3 regions of the Streptomyces decoyicus genome follow, and region 1 is predicted to be linked to each of the others. Evidence: riboswitches for the same ligand, from Rfam matches in the RefSeq annotation. Region 1 holds a riboswitch; each other region holds the start of a gene.
What was found. Region 1 has a riboswitch for cyclic di-AMP ahead of K7C20_RS27585 (M23 family metallopeptidase). Riboswitches for the same ligand answer to the same signal wherever they lie in the genome.

Region 1 (6,712 bases):
CACCGCCGAGACGATCACATCGTGCTTGACGCGCTTGGCGTCGACGTCGAAGGCCACATCCCCGGTGACCGTACGCGCCAGCAGGCCCGTGGAGGACAGCAGCACCCGGCACGGGTCGTCGGAGACCTCCAGCGGCACCGCGCCGACCGAGGTGCCCGCCGACTCCAGCAGGACCGTCCGCCGGTCCGTGCCGTACTTCTTCGCGACCGCGGCCAGCTCGCCGGAGACCAGCTTGCGCAGCTCGGCGTCCGAGTCCAGGATCCGCGTCAGCTTCTCGATCTCGTCCTGAAGCCGGTCACGCTCCGACTCCAGCTCGATACGGTCGAACTTGGTCAGACGGCGCAGCGGGGTGTCGAGGATGTACTGCGTCTGGATGTCGCTCAGCGAGAACCGCTCGATCAGCCGCTCCTTGGCCTGCGCGCTGTTGTCGCTGGAGCGGATGAGCCGGATCACCTCGTCGATGTCCACCAGGGCCGTCAGCAGGCCCTCGACCAGGTGGAGGCGGTCACGGGCCTTGCCGCGCCGGAACTCGCTGCGCCGGCGCACCACGTTGAAGCGGTGGTCGACATAGACCTCCAGCAGCTCCTTGAGGCCCAGCGTCAGCGGCTGGCCGTCCACCAGCGCGACGTTGTTGATGCCGAAGGACTCCTCCATCGGCGTGAGCTTGTACAGCTGCTCCAATACGGCCTCGGGGTTGAAGCCGTTCTTGATCTCGATCACCAGCCGCAGGCCGTGCGCACGATCCGTGAGGTCCTTGACGTCCGCGATGCCCTGGAGTTTCTTCGAGCCGACCAGATCCTTGATCTTCGAGATGACCTTCTCGGGGCCGACCGTGAACGGGAGTTCGGTGACGATCAGGCCCTTGCGGCGGGCGGTGACGTTCTCCACCGCGACCGTCGCACGGATCTTGAACGTGCCGCGGCCCTTCTCGTACGCGTCCCGTACGCCGCCGAGGCCCACGATCCGGCCGCCCGTGGGCAGATCGGGGCCCGGCACGAAGCGCATCAGGGTGTCGAGATCGGCGTTCGGATGCTTGATCAGATGGCGGGCGGCGGCGATGACCTCGCCGAGGTTGTGCGGCGGCATGTTCGTCGCCATACCGACCGCGATGCCGGACGCGCCGTTGACCAGGAGGTTCGGATAGGCGGCGGGGAGGGCGGCCGGTTCCTGCTCCTGGCCGTCGTAGTTCGGCGCGAAGTCGACGGTGTCCTCGTCGATGGACTCCGTCATCAGGGACGTCGCGGACGCCATCCGGCACTCGGTGTACCGCATCGCGGCCGGCGGGTCGTCATTGCCCAGCGAACCGAAGTTGCCGTGGCCGTCGACCAGCGGCAGCCGCATCGAGAACGGCTGCGCCATGCGCACCAGCGCGTCGTAGATGGACGCGTCGCCGTGCGGATGGAGCTTACCCATCACCTCACCGACGACGCGGGCGCACTTGACGTAGCCGCGGTCGGGCCGCAGCCCCATCTCGTTCATCTGGTACAGGATGCGGCGGTGCACGGGCTTGAGACCGTCGCGGGCGTCCGGCAGGGCGCGCGAGTAGATGACCGAATACGCGTACTCGAGGAAGGAACCCTGCATCTCGTCGACGACGTCGATGTCGAGGATCCTCTCCTCGAAGTCGTCCGGCGGCGGGGTCTTCGTGCTGCGGCGGGCCATCGCGGCTGCGGCTCCTTCTGCTGCGTCTACTGCCGAGGTCGGGGGCGACATCGGACCAACGGTCAACTGGCCGGGTCAACCAGCTGGCGATCGACCCGCGAGTATGTGTGAGTCTGACGCGGACCATTGTGGACCGCCCCACTGACAACGCCGACCGCGACTCCCCCCTTCGGCTCCTGCGGGGGCCGAGGGCGACGCACGTTCGGGGCCGGTCGCACGGGAACTTCGCCAGATGCCGATCCGCTTGCATACAGTGACAGAACTTCCTCGCAAGCGGATCGAAGGGACGTACATGCCCATGGGTCACACGGCCACAGAACAAGCCGGCTCCGGCGGCCTGACAGCGACCGAGCACCGGCTGGCAAATGGCCTGCGCGTGGTGCTCTCCGAAGACCACCTGACCCCGGTCGCAGCGGTCTGCCTGTGGTACGACGTCGGCTCCCGGCACGAGGTCAAGGGCCGTACGGGCCTGGCTCACCTCTTCGAGCACCTGATGTTCCAGGGCTCCGCTCAGGTGAAGGGCAACGGCCACTTCGAGCTGGTGCAGGGTGCCGGCGGTTCGCTCAACGGCACCACCAGCTTCGAGCGCACGAACTACTTCGAGACCATGCCCGCCCATGAGCTGGAGCTCGCGCTCTGGCTGGAGGCGGACCGGATGGGTTCGCTGCTGACCGCGCTCGACGACGACTCCATGGAGAACCAGCGCGACGTCGTCAAGAACGAGCGCCGCCAGCGCTACGACAACGTCCCCTACGGCACGGCCTTCGAGAAGCTGACGGCCATGGCGTACCCGGAGGGCCACCCGTACCACCACACACCCATCGGGTCGATGGCCGACCTGGACGCGGCCTCCCTGGAGGACGCGCGGGCGTTCTTCCGGACGTACTACGCGCCCAACAACGCCGTCCTGTCGATCGTCGGCGACATCGACCCCGAGCAGACGCTGACGTGGGTGGAGAAGTACTTCGGCTCGATCCCCGGGCACGACGGCAAGCAGCCGCCGCGCGACGGCACGCTGCCCGACGTCATCGGCGGCGAGCTGCGCGAGGTCGTCGAGGAGGATGTTCCCGCCCGGGCCCTGATGGCGGCCTACCGTCTGCCGCACGACGGCACCCGTGAGGCGGACGCCGCGGACCTCGCGCTGACCGTCCTGGGCGGCGGCGAGTCCTCCCGCCTGTACAACCGGCTGGTGCGGCGCGACCGCAGCGCCGTGGCGGCCGGCTTCGGGCTGCTGCGGCTGGCCGGCGCACCCTCGCTGGGCTGGCTGGACGTGAAGACGTCCGGCGGCGTGGAGGTTCCCGGCATCGAGCGCGCGGTCGACGAGGAGCTGGCCCGGTTCGCCGCCGAGGGCCCGACCCCGGAGGAGATGGAGCGGGCACAGGCCCAGCTGGAGCGCGAGTGGCTGGACCGGCTGGCCACGGTCAGCGGCCGCGCCGACGAACTGTGCCGCTTCGCCGTCCTGTTCGGCGACCCGCAGCTCGCGCTGAGCGCCGTGCAGCGTGTCCTGGACATCACCCCAGAGGAGGTGCAGGCGGTCGCCAAGGCCCGGCTGCGCCCCGACAACCGCGCGGTGCTCGTCTACGAGCCCACCGAGCCGACCGACGCCGCCGACACCGAGGAAGGGGAGGCGGACCAGTGAGCGACGCCACCACCCACGCCGATTCCCCCGTGAGCAGCATGGACTTTCACCCCCAGCCCCAGGGCGGCGCGCCCAGGCCGTGGGCCTTCCCGGCCCCCGACCGCAGCCAACTGCCCAACGGGCTCACGCTCCTGACCAGCAACCGCCCCGGCCAGCAGGTCGTCGCCGTCGAGATCAACCTCGTCGCTCCGCTGGACGCCGAGCCCGAGGGCCTGGACGGTGTCGCCACGATCATGGCGCGCGCCCTGTCCGAGGGCACCGACAAGCACGACGCCGAGGAGTTCGCCGCCGAGCTGGAACGCTGTGGCGCCACACTGGACGCACACGCCGACCACCCCGGTGTACGGGTGTCCCTCGAAGTGCCGGCGTCCCGGCTGCACCGCGCGCTCGGCCTGCTCGCCGACGCGCTGCGCGCGCCCGCCTTCCCGGAGAGCGAGATCGAGCGGCTGGTGCGCAACCGTCTCGACGAGATCCCGCACGAGCTCGCCAACCCGGCCCGGCGCGCCGCGATGGCGCTGTCCAAGGAGCTGTTCCCGGCCACATCCCGGATGTCGCGGCCGCGCCAGGGCACCGAGGAGACCGTCGGACGCGTCGACGCCGCGGCTGTCCGCGCCTTCTACGACGCCCATGTACGGCCCGCCACGGCCACCGCGGTCATCGTCGGTGACTTCACCGGCATCGACCTGGACGCCGCGCTCGCCGACACCCTCGGCGCCTGGAGCGGCTCGACGGCCGAGCCGCTGAAGGCCTCGCCGATCGTCGCCGACGACACCGGCCGCGTGGTGATCGTGGACCGCCCCGGTGCCGTCCAGACGCAGCTGCTCATCGGCCGTATCGGTGCCGACCGGCACGACCGGGTGTGGCCCGCGCAGGTGCTCGGCACGTACTGCCTGGGCGGCACCCTCACCTCCCGTCTGGACCGCGTTCTGCGGGAGGAGAAGGGCTACACCTACGGGGTGCGCGCCTTCGGCCAGGTGCTCCGCTCCACCGCCCCCACCTCTCCCGAGGGGGCCACGGGCGCCTCGCTGCTCGCCATCAGCGGCTCGGTGGACACCGCCTCCACCGTCCCGGCCCTGGAGGACCTGTGGAAGGTGTTGCGCACCCTCGCGGCAGAGGGGCTGACGGACGACGAGAGGGACGTCGCCGTACAGAACCTCGTCGGGGTGGCGCCGCTGAAGTACGAGACCGCGGCAGCCGTTGCGGGCACCCTCGCCGACCAGGTGGAACAGCACCTGCCCGACGACTTCCAGGCGCAGTTGTACGTCCGTCTCGCGGAGACCGGCACGGTCGAGGCGACGGCGGCGGCGGTCAACGCCTTCCCCATGGACCGGCTGGTGACAGTCCTGGTGGGCGATGCGGCGCAGATCGCCGAGCCCATCAAGGCGCTGGGCATCGGTGAGGTGACGGTCGTCAGCGGTTAGCCCCGCCATATGACGGAAGGTCATATATCGACAAAGCGGCTCCCGTGGCGTTCGCGCCACGGGAGCCGCTGTATGTCCGGTTTATCGCGGCTGGCGCCACGGTTCTTGTGGCATCCCGCACAAAAAAGCGGTTCTGTTTGCCGATTGAAAGTTGCCCCGTTTAGCGTCGGTCCGGCTGTTCGTCACAAGTCCGCCACAACAGTGGCACCGGGCAGTCATCGCCGAGTCCCCGTACGGCGCGAGCCAGGGGAGCCGGGGACCCAGTGTCCCTTGGGGTGAATCGGACTCCCCTCCGGAGGAGTCCGTAGGAGACCTTCCTGCTCCGAACCCGTCAGCTAACCCGGTAGGCGAGAAGGAAGGAAAGGACAAGCCAGCCACATGGCGTTCATCCGTGCCACCGGGAAGCACCGTCGTGCGAACCGCCCCGCTCGAACGACCCGCAACATCGCCGGCATAGCCACCCTCGCGGCCGGCGGCGTTGTCGCCTCCGTGGCCTCGCCGGCGCTGGCAGCCACGGACGAGGCGCGCACCCACGACACCGGTCTGCAGCGGGCCGTCGTGCTGGGCGACGAGCTCGCCAACCACGTCGAGGCCCAGGCCGACGCGCAGCAGGCAGAGGCCGAGGCCGCGGCGGCGAAGGCCAAGGCCGAGGCCGTGGCCAAGAAGCAGGCCGAAGAGGCCAGGCAGCGCGTCGAGGCCGCCCGCAAGGCCAAGGAGCGCGCCGCCCGTGAGGCGGAGCGCAAGCGCCTCAACACCTTTGTCGCCCCCGTCGCGGACTCCTACGTCTCCACCTCGTACAAGGCCTCCAGCGGCCTGTGGTCCTCGGGCAGCCACACCGGTATCGACTTCCACGCCGCCTCCGGCACCAGCGTCCACGCGGTCGGCGCGGGCACCGTCGTCGAGGCCGGCTGGGGCGGTGCGTACGGCAACAACATCGTGATCAAGATGAACGACGGCACGTACACCCAGTACGGTCACCTGTCGTCGCTCGGCGTTTCGGTCGGCCAGCACGTCACCCCGGGCCAGCAGATCGGCCTCTCCGGCTCCACCGGCAACACCACCGGCCCGCACCTGCACTTCGAAGCCCGTACCGGCGCCGACTACGGCTCGGACATCGATCCGGTCGCCTACCTGCGCTCGCACGGCGTCAACGCCTGATCTCCCGCCTCGCCCGGCCGCGCGCCTCGCAGGGCCCGCGTCGCACCGCGCATCCGTCGGAAGCCCCGGCCACACGGCCGGGGCTTCGGCGTTATCCGGCGTGCGGTGTGCGTGCGCCGCATGGGCCGGCGACCCGCGTCTGCTGGCCAAAAAATATCCATGAATAACCGGAGTCCTTCGGAAAAGCCGTTCCGGTCGAATAGAGTCACGGAAAAGTCGCCGACCGGCGGCGTTTCCAGGGGATTACGGCGGAGGCACGGAAGATGCGAGGCCATATTTCCGCGCATGCGGTGTGCACGGCGATTCGCGACGACATTGTCTCCGGTGCGCTGGCGCCGGGGAGCCGGCTGATCGAGGAGATCCTGGCGGCCCGGTACGGCGTCTCCAGAGTGCCGGTCCGTGAAGCGCTGCGCACCCTGCAGTCCGAAGGGTTTGTCACCACCCGCCACCACGCAGGCGCCTGTGTCGCCGAGCCCACCGAGCAGGAGGCCGCCGATCTCCTCGCCGTCCGCGCCCTGTTGGAGCCGCTGGGGGCCGCTCGTGCGGCAGCCCGCCGCAGCCCGGCGCACCTCAAGGTGCTCCGTGGCCTGGTACGGCTCGGCCGCGAGCGGGCCCGTCACGGCAACCCCGCCGATCTGCGCCAACTGGACGGCTGGTTCCACGAGACGCTGGCCCAGGCGGCCGGCAGCCCCAGCCTGACGGCGTTGCTCACCCAGCTGCGGCGCAAGATCGAGTGGATGTACGTGGTGGAACTGCCGGCCCGGGCCGGGGAGTCGTGGGACGAACACGGTGCGGTGCTGGACGCGGTGGCCCGGGGGGACGCGGAACGGGC
Region 2 (6,712 bases), 2.2 Mb from region 1:
CGCGGCCGGCGGGGCCCGTCCGGCCGCTACCTGATGCACAGGCTCCCCGTCCTTCTGATCGTCTGCGGCCTCGCCCTCGGCATCGGGATGCCGGCCGGCTACACCGCCGCCCCCTTCTTCTGCGCCGCCCCGCTGGTCGCCGCCTCGTTCTCCTCCCTGCGTACGACCGCCCTCACGGCCCTCGCCGCCGTGCTCGGCGAGATCTGGGCCGTCGCCTACCGCGGCGTCGCACCGGACTACGGCGAGTCGCTGGCGGAGACCGCCATGGTCCTCGTCATCGCCCTGCTGGCCCTCGGCATCAACCGGGTCGTCCGGAGGAGCGATGCCCACCTGGCGTCCGTACGGGACATCGCAGAGGCCGCCCAGCGTGCCGTACTGCCCACGCCGCCCGAACAGCTCGCCGGCCTCGCCGTCGCCGCCCGTTACGTGGGAGCGCGGGCGGATGCCCGGATCGGCGGCGACCTCTACGCGGTGCAGGACACCCCGCACGGCGTACGGCTGATCGTCGGCGACGTGCGGGGTAAGGGGCTGGAGGCGGTGGAGGCCGCGGTGATCGTCATCGGGGCCTTCCGCGAGGCGGCGGAACAGGAGACGACCCTGGAGGCGGTGGCGGGCCGGCTGGAGCGGGCGCTGCAACGGGAGGGCGGGCGGCGTGCGGGGCTCGACCAGTTCGAGGGGTTCACCACTGCCGTCCTGGCCGAGATCCCCGCCAACGGGCAGTCCGTTCTGCGTGTGCTCAACCGTGGCCACCCGTCCCCGTTGCTGCTCACCCCGGACGGCGGCCTGCGTGAGCTGGTTCCCGCGGCGCCGGCGCTGCCCCTGGGGATGGGCGAGGTGGCGAGCTGGCCGGACCGGTCGGACGAGACGTTCTTCCCCGCCGGCGCGCTGCTGCTCTTCTTCACCGACGGGGTGACCGAGGCCCGCGACCTGCTGGGCCGCTTCTACACCCCGTCGAGCAGACTGCGCGGCCGCCGCTTCACGGGCCCGGACGACCTGCTGGAGACCCTCGTCGAGGACGTCGCACGGCATACGGGCGGTGCGCCGGCCGACGACATGGCCCTGCTGGCGGTGCAGCGGCCGATGGGGGCGTAGCGGCCGATGGAGGCGTAGGGAGGCGTAGGGAGGCGTTGCAGGGCGCCGTGGGCGGGGGTGTGCGGGGCGTCCCTTGGACGGGAGCGTTGCGGGGGCGTTCCGTGGGCGGGGAGCGCGGGGCCCGCGCTCAGTCCCGGGCCACGCCCTCTGCCCCCGGGAGCCGCCGCAGGGTCTCGCCGTGCGGGCCGGTGAGCGCTACCGGGCGCTCGTCCAGGGCGAGGGTCAGCAGCGCGTCATCCGGGTGCGGCGGGTGGTGCGCCGGCGCGGTGATCCAGGGCAGGACGGAGTGGTGCTCGTTGGCGATCCAGTGTCCGCCGCCGGCCCGGCCGTCGAGCAGTGACCGTACGAGCCGCGCGAACTCCTCGCGGCGGGCGGGCGGGAGGTGTGCCAGCGCGGCGGTGTGGAAGATGACCAGCGTCGCCTCGGGCGGCGCCTCGGCGGCGAGCGCGGGCAGCTCGTCGAGCAGATCGCCGCGCACCATCCGCGGGCGCGGCACCGACCGCACCGCGTCGACGGCCGCGGACAGCCGCGCCGCCCGCTCCCCGTCGCCCGGCCGGACCAGTGCCTGTAGCCAGCGCAGATCGTCCCGTTCGGCAGCCGGGTCGAGCGGGTCGAGGCCGATCCCGCCCCGCCAGACGATGTGGGGCAGCCGGTCGGGCAGCTCGTCGGCCGGCCATCCCGTACGGCACCCGAGCACCAGCGGATTGCCCGGCTCCCCTACCTCGGCCCGGAGGGGGGCACGTTGGGGGGCGGCATCTCCGTGATGGGCGTCTCCCCGGAGGGCGTCTCCCGGGAGGGCACCCCCGCCCGCACCCCTGTCGTCCTCGTAGCGGTAGCGGTAGTGGTAGCGATAGCGGTCGGGGTGCAGACACAGCCCCGCCGACGTGCCGACCTCCAGCAGCGCCAGTGGCTGCGGCAGGCGGGCGAGCAGCGGCAGCAGGGTGGCGCAGTGGGCCGGCTCGTCGGTCCGGGCGGAACGCTGCATGATCACCGCGCGCACTTCGTCCCAGTGCCGGATGGTCCACTCGCGCCAGCGTCCGTAAGCCAGGTCGCCGCGCGGGCCCAGCTCGGCGTGCGGGCCGTCGAGATAGCGGACGGCGGCGAGCAGGAGGTCCGGCTGCTGTTTGTCGCCGGCCGGCAGCGACCCCGACAGCAGATCGCAGAGCTCCGGGTCCTGGCCGATCCGCGCGCTCAGCTCCTCATGGGCGGTGCACCGCCCCCGGGCCTGACGCCAGGAGAACTCCCGGTACCGCCCCGCCACTCCCCATGCGCCGGCGGCAGCGCTCTCGACGTTCCCGGTGTTCCCGACGTTGACGACCATGATCCGACGTTACTGCTCTCACGTTCCGTAACCGAGGGGCACCCCTCCGCATAACAACTGACGCACAATCAACGGGAGATCGTTTAGAGGCGGACGGTCAACTCGCCCGGTTTGTGGCCGTGCTGGCCGAAAAAGTCCACGCCAAACCTTGTGCGGAGACGACAGGGATTCACGGGAAGGCTTGGAATTCGGCTGCGATCTCTATTACTGTCCGATAACGCAGCGCGGTCGTCCCAGCCGTCGCAAGAGGCGGCACCGCGCGCCGACGCCGAATCCCGCACGCGCTTTTCACGCACCTCCAGCACCTCGAACTGCACCAAGGGAACCGGGGAACCACTTCCTTGGGGTGAATCGGACGCCCTCCGCCAGCGGGCGCCCGTAGGAGACCTTCCTGCTCCGAACCCGTCAGCTAACCCGGTAGGCGAGAAGGAAGGAAAGGAGAGCGCCCCCGTGGCGTCCAACAGGCCTGCCCCCGAGGGTCCGTCCGCCTACGACCTCGATGACCGAGGTGCCTTCCAAGGCCCCGGTGATGCGGACAACACGAACGACGGACCGTGGGAGGAATGGAATCCCACCGAGGACTCCATCCGCTCCGTCCGCGGCAAGCACCGGGTGGCCAAGCAGCGCGGCGGCGGACTCGCCCGCAGCGGCACGGTCCTGGGCGTCGGTGTCATCGCCGCGGTCGGCGCCGGCGGAATGGCCACGGCCGAGGGCCGCCCGGCGGTTCCGATCTCCATGCCGGACGTCGGCGGAATGGCCGACGACCTCGCCGACAAACTCCCGGACGCCGAGTCCCTCTCCGGCGTCGGCGACCTCATATCGGACTCGGGCTCGGACTCCGGCACGGACTCCGCCGCGGCCGCGGACTCCGCAACGGACGGTGCGGTTCAGGACGTCTCCGGCCCCCTGACCCAGGCCTCAGGGACGGACTCGGGCACGGGCGCCGGCGAGGCGCTGCGCAGCCGCATCCTCCAGCAGGCCGACGCGCAGCAGGGCGCCGCCGAGAGCGAGGCCCGCGAGGCCGCCGAACACGCCGCTTTCCAGAAGGCCGAGACCGAAGCCGCCACGCACCAGAAGTCGGCCGAGAAGGCCGCAGCAGCCAAGAAGGCGGCCGAAATGGAGGCCAAGCGCGAGGCAGAAGAAGCGGCCCGCCGGAAGGCGGAGGCCGCACGCCTCGCCAAGCTGGCGAAGAACTTCATCGCGCCGGTCTCCTCGTACACCCTCACCGCCAGCTTCGGCCAGGCCGGCGACCGCTGGGCCGCTGACCACACCGGACAGGACTTCGCCGCGCCGACCGGCACTCCCGTCAAGGCCGTGCACTCCGGCACCATCACCCAGGCCGGCTGGGCCGGCTCGTACGGCTACCGCATCGTCGTCACCCTCGACGACGGCACCGAACTCTGGTTCTGCCACCTGTCCTCGATGGTGAAGACCTCCGGCAAGATCAACACGGGCGACGTCATCGGCCGCGTCGGCGCCACCGGCAATGTCACCGGCCCGCACCTCCACCTGGAGGTCCGCCCCGACGCCGGCGACCCGATCGACCCCATGCCGTGGCTGCGCGACCACGGCATCAACGTGTGAGGCGCGGCTTCAACATGTGACGCACGGCCTCAAGGCAGGCTGACGCGCGGCCTCAAGGTGTGATGTGCGGCCTCCAGGTGTGATGTGCGGCCGCAAGGCAGGCTGACGCGCGGCCTCCAGGCGTGACGCGTGGCCGCAGGACGTGACGCGCGGCCTCAACGTGTGACACCGCTGGTGACACTGCTGACGGAAGTGGCTGCTGGGGGGCAGCGGAAGGAATAACTCCGCGCCCCCCGACGCTGCCACCACGCATGACCGCGACACAAAGCCCCCGAAACCACCGGCCGCTCGGCTCGCTCTCCGTTTCCCCGCTGTGCCTGGGCGGGAACGTCTTCGGCTGGACGGCCGACGAAGCCGCATCCTTCGCCGTGCTCGACGCCTACGTGGCGGGCGGTGGCAACTTCATCGACACCGCCGACGCCTACTCGGCCTGGGTCCCCGGCAACAAGGGCGGCGAATCCGAGACGGTCCTCGGCAACTGGCTGGCCTCCCGCGGCAACCGCTCCGATGTCGTCATCGCCACCAAGGTCGGCGCCCACCCGGACCTCAAGGGCCTGTCCGCCGCCACCATCAAGTCCGCGGTCGACGGATCCCTCACCCGTCTGCGCACCGACTACATCGACCTCTACTACACCCACTACGACGACGAATCGGTCGAGGTCGGGGAGTTCCTCACCGCTCTCGACGACCTCGTCCGGGCCGGCAAGGTCCGCGAGATCGCCGCGTCCAACATCTCGGCGAAGCGCCTGGAGGAGTCCCTGGCCTTCTCCGCCCGCGAGGGCCTGGCCCGCTACGTCGCCCTCCAACCCCACTACAACCTGGTCTCCCGCGACACCTACGAGGGCGAACTCGCCGACGTGGCCGCCCGCCACGACCTCGCCGCGGTCCCGTACTTCGCCCTCGCCTCCGGCTTCCTGACCGGCAAGTACCGCCCGGGGACCACCGTTGACAGCGCCCGCTCCGGAGGCGCGCTCAAGTACGTGGACACCGACCGCGGCCGGCGCGTCCTCCAGGCCCTCGACACGGTCGCCGCCGCCCACGAGGCCGAGCCGGCCACCATCGCCCTCGCCTGGCTCGCCGCCCAGCCCACCGTCGCGGCGCCCATCGCCAGCGCCCGCACGGTGGAACAGCTGCCGGCGCTGCTCGCGGTGGCCGATCTGACCCTGACAGAGGCGGAACTGGCGCTGCTGAACGAGGCGTCTGCCTGAACCACGCCATACGGGGGGCGGAGGGGGCGGGGCCACCAAGGCCCCGCCCCCTCCGCGCGCTCTGCTCCTGCTCTACCCCTGCTCTACTTCCGTTCTGCTCCCGCTCTGCTCCCGCTCTGCTCCCGCTCTGCTCCCGCTCTACTTCCGCTCTACTTCCGGCGGTCCACCGCCACCCAGGACGCGAGCGCAACCCCACCCGCCACCGCACACACGGAAGGCCAGGCCCCGATCTTCTTGGCCAACGGATGCGACCCGGCAAACGCCGCCACATACGCCCCACTCAGCGCCGCCGCCGTCGCATTCCCCGCCTTCTGCTGCCAACCCCTGGCCGCCACGGCCCCGGCGGCAGCCAGAGCGACCCCGCCGAGCGGCCGCTTCTTGGTCCAGCGGGCGGTGGCGTAGCCGCCCAGCAGGCCGGTTGCCGCAATTGCTGCGGTGGGAACTTCAGCCATCAGTACACCCTCCTTGTCGGGACAACTCTTCCGGCCTCAAGCGTGCGGGCTCTTCGATGCCTTGCGGTCAGCAGCGCGCCGGCCGGGTGCTGCGCGCTCCTGCTTGACCGCCACGCGGAGCAGTGTTTCGGCGTCAGAAAAGAGCCTGTACTCCAGGAGGCTGTGGGCGAGACCGATGACATCCTCGGCAGGCTGGTCTCGTGCGTACCCCCGGAGGAGCGTCTCCGCCTCGTCGCGAACTCCTCTGCTGCGGAGTCCGACTACCAGGATTGCCACCTCCGTTGGCGGCAACACTTCGCCAGCATGGCTAAGAACGGCACTGGCTTCGTGATGATCCTGCGCGCTGGCCAGAGCCGACACGCGCTTGGTGACGGTCTCGGCGGCACGGGTGTCGTTCAGCTCGCGCTGCCGGTCCGCGCGGTAGTAGGGGACCGGCAGGGCACTAGGCGGCCTGCGTCGGTGCTGCAAACGCTCATGGGTGCCGGCTCCTGAACCGGACCAGCGGCTCAAGTCGCGGCATTCGGCGAGGGCCCGTTCCAGTTGCCACTTCTGGAACATGGCCGTCAGGCGCTCCGTCTCACTGCGGCTGAGTTCCTTGATGAGCTTGTTGCACCCAGAGCAGTCAGTCGGTTCGTTTGCTGACCTTTGCAGTGCCAGCAGCTCTTCGAGCGGGGATAAGGATCCGTCAGTATGGCGTCCACGCTGGATCGTCGCGTGTAACCAGCAGATGAACCATCCTGGCGCTATCAACTTGCCGCTGAAGTAGCGGGAGATGGTCGTCTTGCTCAACTGTTCACTATTGCAATCTGTGGCCGCTTGTTCGGCGATCGCGGTGTAGGTGCCCAGGCCCGGCGGCAACAGCTGGTGCATCGCCCGGAGTGCTTCGGCGAGTCTTCTGTTGCCAGCAGGCAGACCAAGGTCAATCGCAGCCATGCGACGCCCCTGCTGCGCCATGCGATCCCGCCTTCGCCGTAGTGACAGTGACGGCAAGACTAAATTCAATTGTTGCGTTTGTCCGGGAAACCTCTGTTGCTGCTCGCAATCGTGAGGCGAGG
Region 3 (6,712 bases), 1.6 Mb from region 1:
GGCCAAGCACACCGGGCAGCCCCGCGAGCGGATCGCCGCCGACATCGAGCGGGACAAGATCTTCGACGCCATCGCCGCTCAGGAGTACGGCCTGATCGACGGACTCACCCGCAACCGCAAGCAGTCGGCCCACCTGCCCGTGGCGCGGTGAGCCCGGTGCTGCCCCCCGAACCGCCGCCGCTGCCCGCGCTGACCCGCGCCGAGGGCGAGCTGATCGACAGCTATCTGGAGGTGATCGACCTGCTGGGCCGGATCAACCCGACCCGCTGCGGTGGCACCTACAGCGGACTGCGCGCCGCCCAGGCACTGGTGGGCAAGGCGACCCGTCTACGGGACGCGCTGACACTGATGCACAGCCGGGGCGAGAGCGAAGTGCACCGCGGAACACTGACCCGGGCACTGCGGGTGCTGGACGGCGAACGCCGGACCGGGCTCGTGACGGTGCCGCCACCCGAGGAAATCTGACACGACACGCGCCAGAGGCTGCACATACGGCGTAGCGTCCGCGCCCGATGTGGGGAGGTGACGAATTGCGCGGGGCGGATACATTTTCTCCGGCCCTTGATGTTTCGCCCCTGGTCCGGGGGGTGCAAGACCCCGCGCCGCGGCACCTGAGGGAACAAATCTAACCATTCGGGTCAATTGTGACCCATCTCACATACGGCATTTTCAGCTCGGAATTCGGGTCCCGAGTGCGTGACGATCCCTTCGACGACAAGACCCCGCCACAGCGACGGGGCGGTCCGGACGGGCGCCTAATCCCGCCGCCGTGCGGATGTCCGGTCGACGATGTGGATCGGCGGGAGCGGAGGACCCGAGCAGAGCGGGGTCCCGGCCTTCACGGCCGAGGGCTCCTTGGGGTGAAGCCGTACATACGGCCGGGCATCTTCGCCTGCCCGAACCCGACAGGTCTTCCTTCGCAGGCGGCTGACGAAGGGTTTGCGCATGACCGTGCGCATGCATACGCCGAATCTGCTGGCACGCGCCGGCACTGTCACCGCTCTGACGCTGGTCACCCTCGGCGGGACCACCATGGCTCCAGGAGCGGCCGGGAACGCCGAAGCCGCCTCCGTATCCGTCCATGCGCTGCGGGTCGCGGCTTCCAAGGGAGGATCTCCCTACCGGTACGGCGCCCAAGGGCCGCACGCCTTCGACTGTTCCGGGCTGACGCTGTACTCGTTCAAGCGCGCCGGGCGGGCCCTGCCACGCACCGCCGCCGCGCAGTACAGCCGCACCCGGCACATCTCGGCCGCCTCGCGCCGCCGCGGTGATCTGGTCTTCTTCTACTCGCGCGGCGGCATTTACCACGTCGGTATCTACGCGGGCCGGGGCCGGATGTGGCATGCGCCCAAGGCCGGGAGCGTCGTGCGGCTGGAACGGATCTGGAGCCGCTCGGTCTGGTACGGGCGGGTGCACTGACCTGACCATTCCTCTCACGATCGGTCAATTGCCAGTAGGTTTGGGCCATTTGGCCGGGTGACTTCGCGACTGGGCGAGCTGCTGATGTCCGCGGCCCGCGGGAGCTTCCCGCCCACGGACGGAGCGGTGACCGTGCATTCTGGCCGCCGGGCTCGTGCCGGTGGGCGCCAAGGTGCCGAGGGTGCCGCACGGCGGTCGCGGCTGAGGCGGAGCGGCCGTAGAAGGTTCTGTGGGCGCCCCTTCAGGCGAGCGCCAGTTCCACCAGCAGGATGCCTCCAAGCGCCGTGAGCAGCGCTCCGGTGGTGGCTTCCAGGGCACGGGCCGCCCGCGGGCGGCGCAGCCAGACGCCCAGCCGGTCGACGAGCAGTGCGACGGCGGGGAACCACACCAGTGCCATGGCGACGACCATCGTGGCGAGCAGCAGCGTCCGGGGCAGCGCGGGCTGTCCCGCCGGGACGAACTGCGGGAGCAGGCTGAGGAAGAGAACAGGGGCCTTGGGGTTGAGCGCATTGGTCAGAAAGCCCTGACGCAGGCTCTGTGTGGTGCCCAGGAGAGCGACGGGCCGGGGGACGTCGGCCGGTGCGGTGGCGGCCGGGCCCGCGGTGCGGTCCGTGGTGGCCACAGGGCGGCGGAAGGCCGCGGCCAGGGCGCGGACACCGAGGTACAACAGGTAGCCGCCGCCGAGGAGTTGGACGGCTCCGAAGAGCGTGGGCACGGCGACCAGCACCGCCGCGAGCCCGGCCACCGCCAGCGCGGTGTGCACCAGCAGCCCGCCCGCGACTCCGACGGCGGTCGCCACCCCCGCCCGGCGCGAGTCGAGCGCATTGCGCACCACGACCGCGAAGTCCGCGCCCGGCATGGCGACCATGCCCGCGGCGACTCCGGTGAAGGCGATCAGCTGTCCGTCCATGAGAGCAGCATCGCCGGTCCGAGCCTTTAATAGGTATTGGCAATGTTCTTGGAGAGCCTAAAGAGATTCTTATGTACGATCCCACACGGCTGGCCGCCCTGGTAGCGGTGGCGGAGGCCGGTTCGATCACCCGGGCCGCCGCCCGGCTGGGCTACACCGCTCCCGCGCTCTCCCAGCAGCTCGCCAAGCTGGAGCGGGAGGCCGGAACGGCGCTCCTGGTGCGCCACCATCGCGGGGCTCGGCTGACGGCCGCCGGTGAGCTGCTGCTCGTACGGGCCCGGCGGGTCCTCGACGAGCTGGATCAGGCGCGGCACGAGCTGTCCCGGCTGGCCGGGCTGTCCGGCGGCCGGCTGCGGGTCGGCACGTTCATGACCGCCGGTACGCATCTGCTGCCGCCCGCGCTCAGCGCGTTCCGGCGGGCGCACCCCGATGTGGAGCTGAGCGTGACGGAGTACGTACCGCCACAGGCGACCGCGGCGGTGGCGCTGGGCGAGGTCGATCTGGCGCTGACGCATGAGTATGTGCCGGGCGAGGCGATGCCGGCGCCGGAGGGGGTGCGCCTGGAACCGCTGCTGACCGAGGAGCTGGTGCTGGTCACGGCGCCCGGCCATGCCCTCTCGGCGGGCTCCGGACGGCTGCCGCTCGCGGAGCTGGCCGGTCAGCCGCTGGTCAGCATGGCGCCGGCCAATCCCAACCGGCGGGAGGTGGAGGCGGCACTGGCGGCCGCCGGGGCCAGTGAGGCGGTGCGCTGTGAGTCGCCGAGCTATGCCGTGGTGTGTGCACTGGTGAGCGCGGGGCTCGGAGTGGCGGTGGTCCCGGAGATGGTGGCGGAGGGGGCGCTGACACCGCTGGGGGCCCGCCGGCTGGACCCACCGGAGCTGCACCGCCGGATCTCGGTGGCCTACCGCCTCGGCGGCACCCCGGCCGCGGACACCTTGCGGGCCCTGCTGCGCGGGGCCTTCACCCGCCACTCCCCCGCGCCATGACGGCGGACGGCCGCGGCGGACGGCCGGTTCCGTGGACGGCGGCCTGCCAAGGGGCCGGCCGCCGTACCGCTCCGCACGGTCGCCGGCTCAGCCCGTCGGCGCTGTGGCCACGATCGTGCCGACCGCCCGGTCGAGCTGAGCGTCCGTCAGGTCCGCGCGGGCGGTGAGCCGCAGCCGGGAGATTCCGTCGGGCACGGACGGCGGCCGGAAGCAGCCGACCGCGAGTCCGGCCGCACGGCAGTCGGCGGCCCAGCGGAGCGCCGCTTCCGGCGAGGGGGCACGTACGGAGACCACGGCCGCGTCCGGGCGTACCGCCGTCAGACCCGCCGCGGTGAGCCGCTCGTGCAGCCCCTGAGCGATCCGGACGGCCCGGGCGGCGCGTTGCGGTTCACGGCGCAGCAGCCGTAGCGCGGCGAGGGCGCCACCGGCCGCCGCCGGGGCGAGACCGGTGTCGAAGATGAACGAACGGGCGGTGTTGACCAGATGCTCGATGACCCGGGCCGGGCCGAGCACCACACCGCCCTGGGAGCCGAGCGACTTGGAGAGCGTCATGGTGGCCACCACATCACCGTCACCGGCGAGCCCGGCCGCCGACAGCGCGCCGCGGCCGCCTTCGCCCAGCACCCCCAGGCCGTGTGCGTCGTCGACGAGAAGCCCGGCTCCCCGGGCCCGGCAGACCTCGGCCAGCGCGGGGAGCGGCGCGGCGTCCCCGTCGACCGAGAACACCGAGTCGGTCACGGCGAGCGCCCGGCCGTCGTGGCCGGTCAGCGCGGCACGTACGGCCTCCGGATCGGCGTGCGGGACCACTTGGGTACGGGCCCGGGAGAGCCGGCAGCCGTCGATGAGGGAGGCGTGGTTGCCCGCGTCGGAGACGATCAGGGTGCCCGTGGCGGTGAGTGCCGTGACGGCGGCGAGATTTGCGGCATAGCCGGAGGACAGCACCAAAGCGGCCTCGAAGCCGCAGAATGCCGCGAGTTCCTTCTCCAGCAGGGCGTGCAGCTCGGTGCTGCCGGTGACCAGCCGGGAGCCGGTCGCGCCGGCGCCCCAGCGGTGTGCGGCGCGGCCCGCACCACGGGTGACCTCAAGATGCCGGGCGAGTCCGAGATAGTCGTTGCCGGCCAGATCGAGCAGCGGGGAGTCGGCGGGGCGGGGGCGCAGGGTGCGGACAAGTCCGGCGTCCCGGCGCTCGGCACAGGCCGTATCGAGCCAGTCGAAAGCCGCGTCGTACGCCGCACGGGCGGGCTCGGCGGAGGGCTCGGTGAGCCTCGCCGGGGAGGTGTCGCGAAGCAGCGACGGGGCGGAGTCCTGCGGCATCGGCTTCCTTCGTCTGTCGGCCTCGATTGTGGGCTGTCGATAGACGTTAGCGGTCGTTCCGCAGGCGCACGGTGTGGCGATACACACACCTCGATCGCAGCTCGTTGTGGGAATCCTCCTTTGCCGGGAGCGGTGACGTGCGTCAGGATCAACGCCATGGACCTGCTGAACACACTGGTGGACAAGGGACTGCGGCGCGAGTTGCCGACCCGTGAAGAGGCACTGGCTGTATTGGCCACCTCCGATGACGAACTGCTCGATGTCGTGGCCGCGGCCGGAAAGGTGCGCCGCCAGTGGTTCGGGCGGCGGGTCAAACTCAACTATCTCGTCAACCTCAAGTCGGGGCTGTGCCCCGAGGACTGCTCCTACTGCTCCCAGCGGCTGGGGTCGAAGGCCGAGATCCTCAAGTACACCTGGCTCAAGCCCGACGACGCCTCCAAGGCGGCCGCCGCCGGGGTGGCCGGCGGCGCCAAGCGCGTCTGTCTGGTGGCCAGTGGCCGGGGCCCCACGGACAAGGACGTGGACCGCGTCTCGGAGACGATCTCCGCCATCAAGGAGCAGAACGAGGGAGTGGAGGTCTGCGCCTGCCTCGGTCTGCTCTCCGACGGCCAGGCCGGCCGGCTGCGTGCGGCGGGCGCCGATGCGTACAACCACAACCTCAACACCTCGGAAGCCACATACGGCGACATCTGCACCACGCACGACTTCTCGGACCGGGTCTCCACCGTCCAGCAGGCCCAGGCAGCCGGTATGTCGGCCTGCTCAGGGCTGATCGCCGGTATGGGCGAGAGCGACGCCGACCTCGTCGATGTGGTCTACGCGCTGCGCGAGCTGGACCCTGACTCCGTCCCGGTGAACTTCCTGATTCCGTTCGAGGGCACCCCGCTCGCCAAGGAATGGAACCTCACCCCGCAGCGCGCGCTGCGCATCCTGGCGATGGTGCGGTTCGTCTGCCCGGACATCGAGGTACGGCTGGCCGGCGGCCGTGAGGTGCATCTGCGCAGCATGCAGCCGCTCGCCCTGCACCTGGTCAACTCCATCTTCCTGGGCGACTACCTGACCAGCGAGGGGCAGGCCGGCCAGGACGACCTCGCGATGATCGAGGACGCCGGCTTCGAGGTCGAGGGCACGGACACCACCACACTGCCCGAGCACCGCAGGCAGGGCTGCGACGGGGCGGCCGACGGGGCCGCTGCCGACGCAGAGGCGCCGGCCGCCACCGTCCCGGCACCGTCCGACGAGACCCGCCGCGACCTGGTCTCGGTGCGCCGCCGTGGCGCCGGTACCGACCTGCCCCCCAATGCCTGAGCCGCTCACCCCCGGCGAACTGCTCGCGCTCGACCGGCAGCATGTGTGGCATCCCTACGGGCCGATGCCCGGCAAGGCCGCACCGCTGCTGGTCGAGTCGGCGTCCGGCGTCCGGCTCCGGCTGGCCGAACCGGTCGAGGGCCAGGACGAGTTGGTCGACGGCATGTCCTCCTGGTGGTCGGCCGTACACGGCTACAACCACCCGGTGCTCAATGACGCCGCGCGTGGTCAGCTGGATCGGATGAGCCATGTGATGTTCGGCGGGCTCACCCACGAGCCCGCCGTGCGGCTGGCGAAGCGGCTGGTCGACATCAGCCCGGAGCCGCTTCAGCACGTCTTCCTCGCCGACTCCGGTTCGGTGTCGGTCGAGGTCGCCGTCAAGATGTGCCTCCAGTACTGGCGCTCGCTGGGAAAGCCGCGCAAGCAGCGGCTGTTGACCTGGCGGGGCGGCTATCACGGCGACACCTGGCAGCCGATGTCGGTCTGCGACCCGGACGGCGGCATGCATGAGCTGTGGCAGGGGGTGCTGCCGCGGCAGATCTTCGCGGACACGCCGCCGGCCGGCTTCGATGCCGCGCCCGACGAGGCGTACACGGCACATCTGCGGGAGCTGATCGGCCGGCACGCCGAGGAGCTGGCGGCGGTGATCGTGGAGCCCGTGGTGCAGGGGGCGGGCGGGATGTCGTTCCACTCCCCCGAATATCTTCGGGTGCTGCGGGAGGCCTGCGACGAGCACGGCGTGCTGCTCGTCTTCGACGAGATCGCGACCGGCTTC

Region 2: it holds a riboswitch for cyclic di-AMP, as region 1 does, so the genes downstream of both, K7C20_RS17525 (M23 family metallopeptidase) here and K7C20_RS27585 (M23 family metallopeptidase) in region 1, are expected to answer to the same signal.
Region 3: it holds a riboswitch for cyclic di-AMP, as region 1 does, so the genes downstream of both, K7C20_RS34155 (C40 family peptidase) here and K7C20_RS27585 (M23 family metallopeptidase) in region 1, are expected to answer to the same signal.

The regions. Positions count from the first base shown of each region.
Region 1 covers NZ_CP082301.1:6,251,518-6,258,229, forward strand. The annotation lists gene K7C20_RS27570 (DNA gyrase/topoisomerase IV subunit A) at 1-1,662, opposite strand, end outside; gene K7C20_RS27575 (M16 family metallopeptidase) at 1,961-3,301, shown strand; gene K7C20_RS27580 (M16 family metallopeptidase) at 3,340-4,722, shown strand; cyclic di-AMP (ydaO/yuaA leader) riboswitch at 4,932-5,087, shown strand; gene K7C20_RS27585 (M23 family metallopeptidase) at 5,101-5,880, shown strand; gene K7C20_RS27590 (GntR family transcriptional regulator) at 6,144-6,712, shown strand, end outside.
Region 2 covers NZ_CP082301.1:4,013,361-4,020,072, reverse strand. The annotation lists gene K7C20_RS17535 (PP2C family protein-serine/threonine phosphatase) at 1-1,092, shown strand, start outside; gene K7C20_RS17530 (DUF2332 family protein) at 1,220-2,413, opposite strand; cyclic di-AMP (ydaO/yuaA leader) riboswitch at 2,706-2,852, shown strand; gene K7C20_RS17525 (M23 family metallopeptidase) at 2,864-3,997, shown strand; gene K7C20_RS17520 (aldo/keto reductase) at 4,249-5,205, shown strand; gene K7C20_RS17515 (hypothetical protein) at 5,355-5,657, opposite strand; gene K7C20_RS17510 (hypothetical protein) at 5,694-6,590, opposite strand.
Region 3 covers NZ_CP082301.1:7,824,892-7,831,603, reverse strand. The annotation lists gene K7C20_RS34165 (ATP-dependent Clp protease proteolytic subunit) at 1-151, shown strand, start outside; gene K7C20_RS34160 (hypothetical protein) at 157-465, shown strand; cyclic di-AMP (ydaO/yuaA leader) riboswitch at 753-941, shown strand; gene K7C20_RS34155 (C40 family peptidase) at 946-1,419, shown strand; gene K7C20_RS34150 (LysE family translocator) at 1,661-2,329, opposite strand; gene K7C20_RS34145 (LysR family transcriptional regulator) at 2,401-3,315, shown strand; gene K7C20_RS34140 (8-amino-7-oxononanoate synthase) at 3,403-4,629, opposite strand; gene bioB (biotin synthase BioB) at 4,786-5,937, shown strand; gene K7C20_RS34130 (adenosylmethionine--8-amino-7-oxononanoate transaminase) at 5,930-6,712, shown strand, end outside.